Regions from separate parts of the Streptomyces sp. Y309 genome, predicted to be linked through region 2. Evidence: predicted binding sites of a transcription regulator. Region 2 holds the regulator's gene; the other holds the start of a gene.
What was found. Region 2 encodes HspR, which represses chaperone genes until heat shock. Its sites were predicted from a motif close to TTGAGNNNNNNNNNCTCAA; they were not measured.
Positions count from the first base shown of each region.

Region 1: a site for HspR is predicted at 1,256-1,274, ahead of lon (endopeptidase La). Genes of this name have one in related genera too.

Region 1 covers NZ_CM160048.1:3,137,310-3,140,714, reverse strand. Annotated here, with positions in the region: gene AC0KTA_RS11940 (hypothetical protein) at 1-201, shown strand, start outside; gene AC0KTA_RS11935 (GNAT family N-acetyltransferase) at 385-1,098, opposite strand; gene lon (endopeptidase La) at 1,297-3,405, shown strand, end outside.
Region 2 covers NZ_CM160048.1:4,422,296-4,425,700, reverse strand. Annotated here, with positions in the region: gene grpE (nucleotide exchange factor GrpE) at 1-138, shown strand, start outside; gene dnaJ (molecular chaperone DnaJ) at 223-1,410, shown strand; gene AC0KTA_RS17635 (heat shock protein transcriptional repressor HspR) at 1,415-1,870, shown strand; gene AC0KTA_RS17630 (hypothetical protein) at 2,033-2,551, shown strand; gene AC0KTA_RS17625 (helix-turn-helix transcriptional regulator) at 2,855-3,405, opposite strand, start outside.

The DNA of each region.
Region 1 (3,405 bases), 1.3 Mb from region 2:
CGTGGCTCCCTCGGCTTCAAAGGGTGGCTGCTCGTCGGCCTCATAGGAGTGGCCTTCGCCCAGCTCACCTCCTGGCTCGCCAGCGACGACACGCTCTTCCGCCTGCCGCTGTGGGGGACCGTGCTCCTGATGCTGCCCGGACTGCCGTACGCGTACATGGACACCCGCGCGAGAAAGACAGCGGAAGCCGACGCCGCGTAAGTCACCAGCGCCCAGCGGGTCGGTGGCCGCCGAGTGAGCCGCGAGCGGCTGGTGGGCCACGACCCCGGCGGGCCACGACCCCGGCGGGCCGCGAGCCTCAGCGGGCCGCGAGCGCCCAGCGGGCTACGAGCCCGAGCGGGACGCAAGCGTTCAGCGGGCTACGAGCCCGAGCGGGCCGGCGGCTCAGGCTCCCTCCTCTTCCCCTTCTTCCTCTTCCTCCGCCGACTTCCGTCGTGCGCTCGTCAGCCCAGCGACCACCCGCCAGCCCAACGACTCGTACAGGGCCCGCCCTTCCGGAGTCCCGCCCAGGACGCCGAGTTCCGCGCCCTGCTCGACGGCCGCGACCGTGAGCGTGCGCATGACGAGGCTGCCCAGGCCCTTGCGGCGGTGCTGCGGGGAAGTCTCGATCTGGTCGGCGACCGCAGTGCGGCCGGTCGGCGCGATCTGGCCGCGGGCTGCCCAGGTGCCGTCGGCGGCGGTGACCATCGTGCGGATGACGCCGCCACGCGACCAGGTGCGCAGCCGGTAGCCGTCGGGGGCGGCCAGGCGGTGCGGGGCGACGGGGGTGAGAGGCGCGGTCATCAGGTAGCCGGGCTCCGGGTCCAGCCACCACTCGGGGCCGAGCCACGGCGCGACACGGTCCGGGTGATCGAAGACCTTCAGCCACACATCCGCTCCGGTCACCGACGCGGCGACCTTGCGTACGTCGGCCTCCTGGACGCCCGCGCCGGTGGCACCGAGGACATGCCGCGTCGGGTGCTTGGCCTGGCCGACGTCGATGGTGAAGCCCCAGGGCTCCACCACCGGCGGGGCGGCGCCGCGCGAGACGACCCAGCCGTCGACCCAGGCCCGCACGGCCTCGCTGTCCGCGATCGGGGCGTCCTCTGTGCTGTGCATGGGGGCAACCCTTCAGATTCAGATCCAGATTCCGATGATGACGGGGTATGTAATGACTGCTTCTGGTGGGTGAACCTTACGTTTGAGGATTTCCGGGGCGACAGAGGTGATCGCTGACAGCGAACAAGCCCGAGGAACATTCGGAGGCTCACAAGCATTGAGTCGGTATAGCTCAACTTGAATGCCGAAGGGGAGATCATGGCTGCTGAGTCCACGGGGTACACACCGCTCGCTCTGCCCGTGCTGCCGCTCGACGACGAGGTCGTGCTGCCCGGCATGGTGGTGCCGTTCGACCTGTCCGATGCCGATGTACGCGCCGCGGTGGAGGCCGCCCAGGCCGCTGCCCGGTCCAGTGGAAGCAGCAGCAAGCCAAAGGTGCTGCTTGTTCCGCGGATCGACGGGACGTATGCGGGCATGGGCGTGCTCGGCACCGTCGAGCAGGTCGGCCGGCTGGCGGACGGAGACCCGGGGGCGCTGATCCGCGCTCGTGGCCGGGTGCGCATCGGCGCGGGCACGACCGGGCCCGGCGCGGCTCTGTGGGTGGAGGGCACCCGGGTCGAGGAGACCGTGCCCGAGCCGCTGCCCGGCGCCACCGCCGAGCTGGTCAAGGAGTACAAGGCGCTGGCCACGAGCTGGCTGAAGAAGCGCGGCGCGTGGCAGGTCGTCGACCGCGTGCAGCAGATCGACGACGTCTCCGCGCTCGCGGACAACTCCGGGTACTCGCCGTTCCTCACCTCCGAGCAGAAGATCCAGCTCCTGGAGACCGAGGACCCGACGGCGCGCCTGAAGCTGGCCACCGAGCAGCTGCGGGAGCACCTGGCCGAGCAGGACGTGGCCGAGTCCATCGCCAAGGACGTGCAGGAGGGAGTCGACAAGCAGCAGCGCGAGTTCCTGCTGCGGCGCCAGCTGGAAGCGGTGCGCAAGGAGCTGCGCGAGCTCAACGGCAAGGACGGCGAGGAGGAGTCCGACGACTACCGCGCCCGGGTGGAGGCCGCCGACCTGCCGGAGAACGTGCGGGAAGCGGCCCTGAAGGAAGTAGAGAAGCTGGAGCGCGCGAGCGACCAGTCGCCCGAGGGCTCCTGGATCCGCACCTGGCTCGACACGGTGCTCGAACTGCCGTGGAACGAGCGAACCGATGACAGTGCTTCCGCGTACGACATCAAGGGCGCCCAGGAGATCCTCGACGCCGAGCACGCGGGCCTGCAGGACGTGAAGGAGCGCATCACCGAGTATCTGGCGGTGCGCAAGCGGCGCGCGGACCGCGGCATGGGTGTCGTGGGCGGACGGCGCGGCGGCGCGGTGCTCGCTCTGGTCGGCCCGCCCGGTGTCGGCAAGACCTCGCTCGGGGAGTCCGTGGCGCACGCCATGGGGCGCAAGTTCGTGCGGGTCGCGCTCGGCGGTGTGCGGGACGAGGCGGAGATCCGCGGCCACCGGCGTACGTACGTGGGTGCCCTGCCCGGGCGCATCGTGCGGGCGATCAAGGAGGCGGGTTCCATGAACCCCGTCGTCCTGCTCGACGAGATCGACAAGGTGGGCTCGGACTTCCGGGGCGACCCGGCGGCCGCGCTGCTCGAAGTGCTCGACCCGGCGCAGAACCACACCTTCCGCGACCACTACCTGGAAGTCGAACTCGACCTGAGCGACGTGGTGTTCCTGGCGACGGCCAACGTGCTCGAGGCCATTCCGGAGGCGCTGCTCGACCGCATGGAGCTGGTCAGGCTCGACGGGTACACGGAGGACGAGAAGATCGTCATCGCCCGTGACCACCTGCTGCCGCGCCAGTTGGAGCGGGCCGGGCTCGGCGACGGCGAGGTGACGATCGACGAGGGCGCGCTGCGCAAGCTGGCGGGGGAGTACACCCGCGAGGCGGGCGTGCGCAACCTGGAGCGGTCCGTGGCGCGGTTGCTGCGCAAGGTCGCGGCCCAGCACGAACTGGGCGAGCGCGAGCTGCCGTTCACGGTCGCCGAGGGCGATCTGCGCGGCCTGATCGGGCGGCCGCACCACGTCCCGGAGTCCGCGCAGGACCCGGCCGAGCGGCGCACCGCGGTGCCCGGTGTGGCCACGGGGCTCGCGGTCACCGGAGCGGGCGGCGACGTGCTGTTCGTCGAGGCCTCGCTGGCCGACCCCGAGACGGGGGCGTCGGGCCTGACGCTCACCGGCCAGCTCGGTGACGTCATGAAGGAGTCCGCGCAGATCGCGCTCTCCTTCCTGCGCTCGCACGGCGCCGAATTGGAGCTGCCGGTCGGCGACTTGAAGGACCGGGGCGCGCACATCCACTTCCCGGCGGGTGCGGTGCCCAAGGACGGC
Region 2 (3,405 bases):
GCCGAGCCGCAGCCCGGCGCGCAGACGGTGAAGTCCGAGGCGCCCGAGGGCGACGAGGCCGCGCCGGACGCGGAGAGCAAGACCGACGGCGCCGACGGTGCCCAGGACAAGGAGAGCGGTGGCCCGGACGAGGGCTGACGCCGAGACGGACGGCGGCTTCGGCGCCGAGGGCGACCTCGGCGCCGGGGCCCGCCGGATGACAGGGAAGGAGGGACGTCGGGGATGAGCACCAAGGACTTCATCGAGAAGGACTACTACAAGGTCCTCGGCGTCCCCAAGGACGCCACCGAAGCCGAGATCAAGAAGGCGTACCGGAAGCTCGCCCGCGAGAACCACCCGGACGCCAACAAGGGCAACGTGAAGGCCGAGGAGCGCTTCAAGGAGATCTCCGAGGCCAACGACATCCTCGGCGACCCGAAGAAGCGCAAGGAGTACGACGAGGCCCGCGCGCTCTTCGGCAACGGCGGTTTCAGGCCGGGCCCGGGAGGCACCGGCGGCGGCTCGTTCAACTTCGACCTGGGCGACCTCTTCGGAGGCGGCCCCCAGGGCGGCGGAGCGGGCGCCGGCGGCTTCGGGGGCGGTCTCGGTGACGTCTTCGGGGGCTTGTTCAACCGCGGCGGCGCGACCGCGGGCACGCGTACGCAACCGCGCCGCGGCCAGGACATCGAGTCCGAGGTCACGCTGAGCTTCACGGAGGCGGTGGACGGCGCGACGGTTCCGCTGCGCATGTCCTCCCAGGCGCCGTGCAAGGCGTGCTCGGGCACGGGCGACAAGAACGGCACCCCGCGCGTCTGCCCGACGTGCGTGGGCACCGGACAGGTCTCGCGCGGCGGCGGTGGCGGCTTCTCGCTCACCGACCCGTGCGTGGACTGCAAGGGCCGCGGCCTCATCGCGCAGGACCCCTGCGAGGTGTGCAAGGGCTCCGGCCGCGCCAAGTCGTCCCGCACGATGCAGGTGCGCATTCCGGCGGGCGTCTCCGACGGCCAGCGGATCCGCCTGCGTGGCAAGGGCGGCCCCGGCGAACGCGGCGGCCCGGCGGGCGATCTGTACGTGGTCGTGCACGTGGACGCCCACCCGGTCTTCGGCCGCAAGGGCGACAACCTGACGGTGACGGTGCCGGTGACGTACGCGGAAGCGGCGCTCGGCGGCGAGGTCAAGGTGCCCACCCTGGGCGGCCCGTCCGTCACCCTGAAGCTGCCCCCCGGCACGCCCAACGGCCGCACCATGCGCGCCCGCGGCAAGGGCGCGGTCCGCAAGGACGGCAGCCGGGGCGATCTGCTCGTGACAGTGGAGGTCGCCGTGCCGGCCACGCTGTCGCCCGCCGCGCAGGAAGCACTTGAGGCGTACCGAAAGGCGACTGCGGACACCGATCCGCGGGCAGAACTGTTCAAGGCCGCGAAGGGAGCGTGACCTCATGGAGCGGGACGGCCGCCGACGCAACCCGTATCAACTGACGGACGAGACCCCGGTGTACGTCATTTCGGTGGCGGCCCAGCTCTCCGGCCTGCATCCGCAGACCCTGAGGCAGTACGACCGCCTGGGCCTGGTCTCGCCCGACCGCACCGCCGGCCGGGGCCGGCGGTATTCCGCCCGCGACATCGAACTGCTGCGCACGGTCCAGCAGTTGTCGCAGGAGGAAGGCATCAACCTCGCGGGCATCAAACGCATCATCGAGCTGGAGAACCAGGTCGCGGCGCTGCAGGCGCGCGTGGCCGAGCTCTCGGCGGCCGTCGAGGGCGCGGCGGCGGCGATGCAGCAGCGGGAGGCCGCGGTGCACGCGTCCTACCGCCGCGATCTCGTGCCGTACCAGGACGTGCAGCAGGCCAGCGCGCTCGTGGTGTGGCGGCCCAAGAGGTCGCAGGATCCATAGCCCGCTTGTGGGCGTCTTACGGGGGCCGGGTGGATTTCCGCTGCTGCGGGAACCGACCCGGCCCTTTCGCGCGTTGCGCGGGGCGACTCTAGGCTGACCGCTGAGTCGACCACTCCGTTTCGTCGTTCACCTTCATCTTTCATCCGGGGGAAGCAGGTTCTCATGGCCATGGTGGGGCTGTTCTGGATCGCCGAGGGCGATGTGTACGTGGGCTCGAAGCCCTCCGGTCTGGCCCCCGGGGTGCGGCTGACCCCCGAGGGCGTCGCGGGGCTCGGGCACAAGCAGGACGGCCTGTGGCTGTGGGACGACGTGTGCGCCCTGACCGTCGAGGACGTCCCCGTGAAGTCCCTGCGGCGGCAGGTCGGCATGGTGGTCGACATGGCGCTCACGGTGGGCCTCGGCGGCGGCGACGACGCCCCGTCGATGACGGTGTGCGTGGAGACCGCCGACGAGGAGGTCGAGCTGACGGCGTACGTCGCCACGGCGTACGGCTACTCGCAGCGGGAGTACAACCTGTCCCGCGCGCTCCTGACCCGCCTCACCGAGGGCGCCGCCACGATGATGACCACGCTGGCGGCGATGGCCGAGTGGGGCCGCTCGCACGAGGGCGGCAGCCCGCGCCGGGACGAGCGGGAGCGGCTGCTGCGGGAGTGGGCGGACGAGAACGCGCCGCGGGCCTGAGCCGCCGGGGCCGCCCGCGGTTCCGGGGCGCTCACTCCCCCCGCGGACGTGAACGCCCCGGCCGGCCACGGGGCGTAGCCGAACCGGGGCGACCCTTAGGGAAGCGCGACTCTGCGGGGGGAGACCACGACAGAGCCACCTGGCGGCCGGGAGCGGTCCGGTTCCAGTACCGAAGTGGGACTGGCCGTTCCCCGCCGCCGTCACCACGATGCAACGCTCCGCCCACTCTCCGCTACCGTCATCTTGTTGCGGTGCAACGGGCGGAGGTGGGGGCAAGTGGCTCCAATTCCGGACGTTCGTGATTCAGCGGGTTTGCCCGGGGCCCAGGATTCCCGAGCGGCCGATGAGGAAGCCGAGTTGGGTGCGGCTGGTGCTGCCCAGGGTGGTGGCGAGCTTGGCGATGTGGACGCGTACGGTCCGTACGTTCATGCCGAGCCGGTCGGCGATGTCGGCGTCCGTGAGGCCCTCGACGAGAAGCCCCGCGATGGTCCGCTGCCGAGCGGTGACGCCGTTCTCGGCGGGCTGCGGGGCGGCCGGGTGCGGGAACATCGGCGTGGCGAGCTGCCAGAGCCGGTCGAAGAGGGCGGCGAGATAGCCGACGAGGGCCGGGGCGCGGATCTCCAGGGCCTCGGCGAAGTCCCGGTCGGCCGGCACGAAGGCGACCGTACGGTCGAACACCACGAGCTGCTCGGTGACTTCGCTCAGCGTGCGCGCCTCCACGTCCCCCTCCAGCCGCTCGAAGTGCGCGATCACGGGCGGGGCGTGCCGGGTGGTGTGCTGGTACAGCGTGCGCACCCGGCACCCGCGGGACAGGAGCGCCTGCTCGCGGGGCGGCGCGGACCCGAGATCGGAGA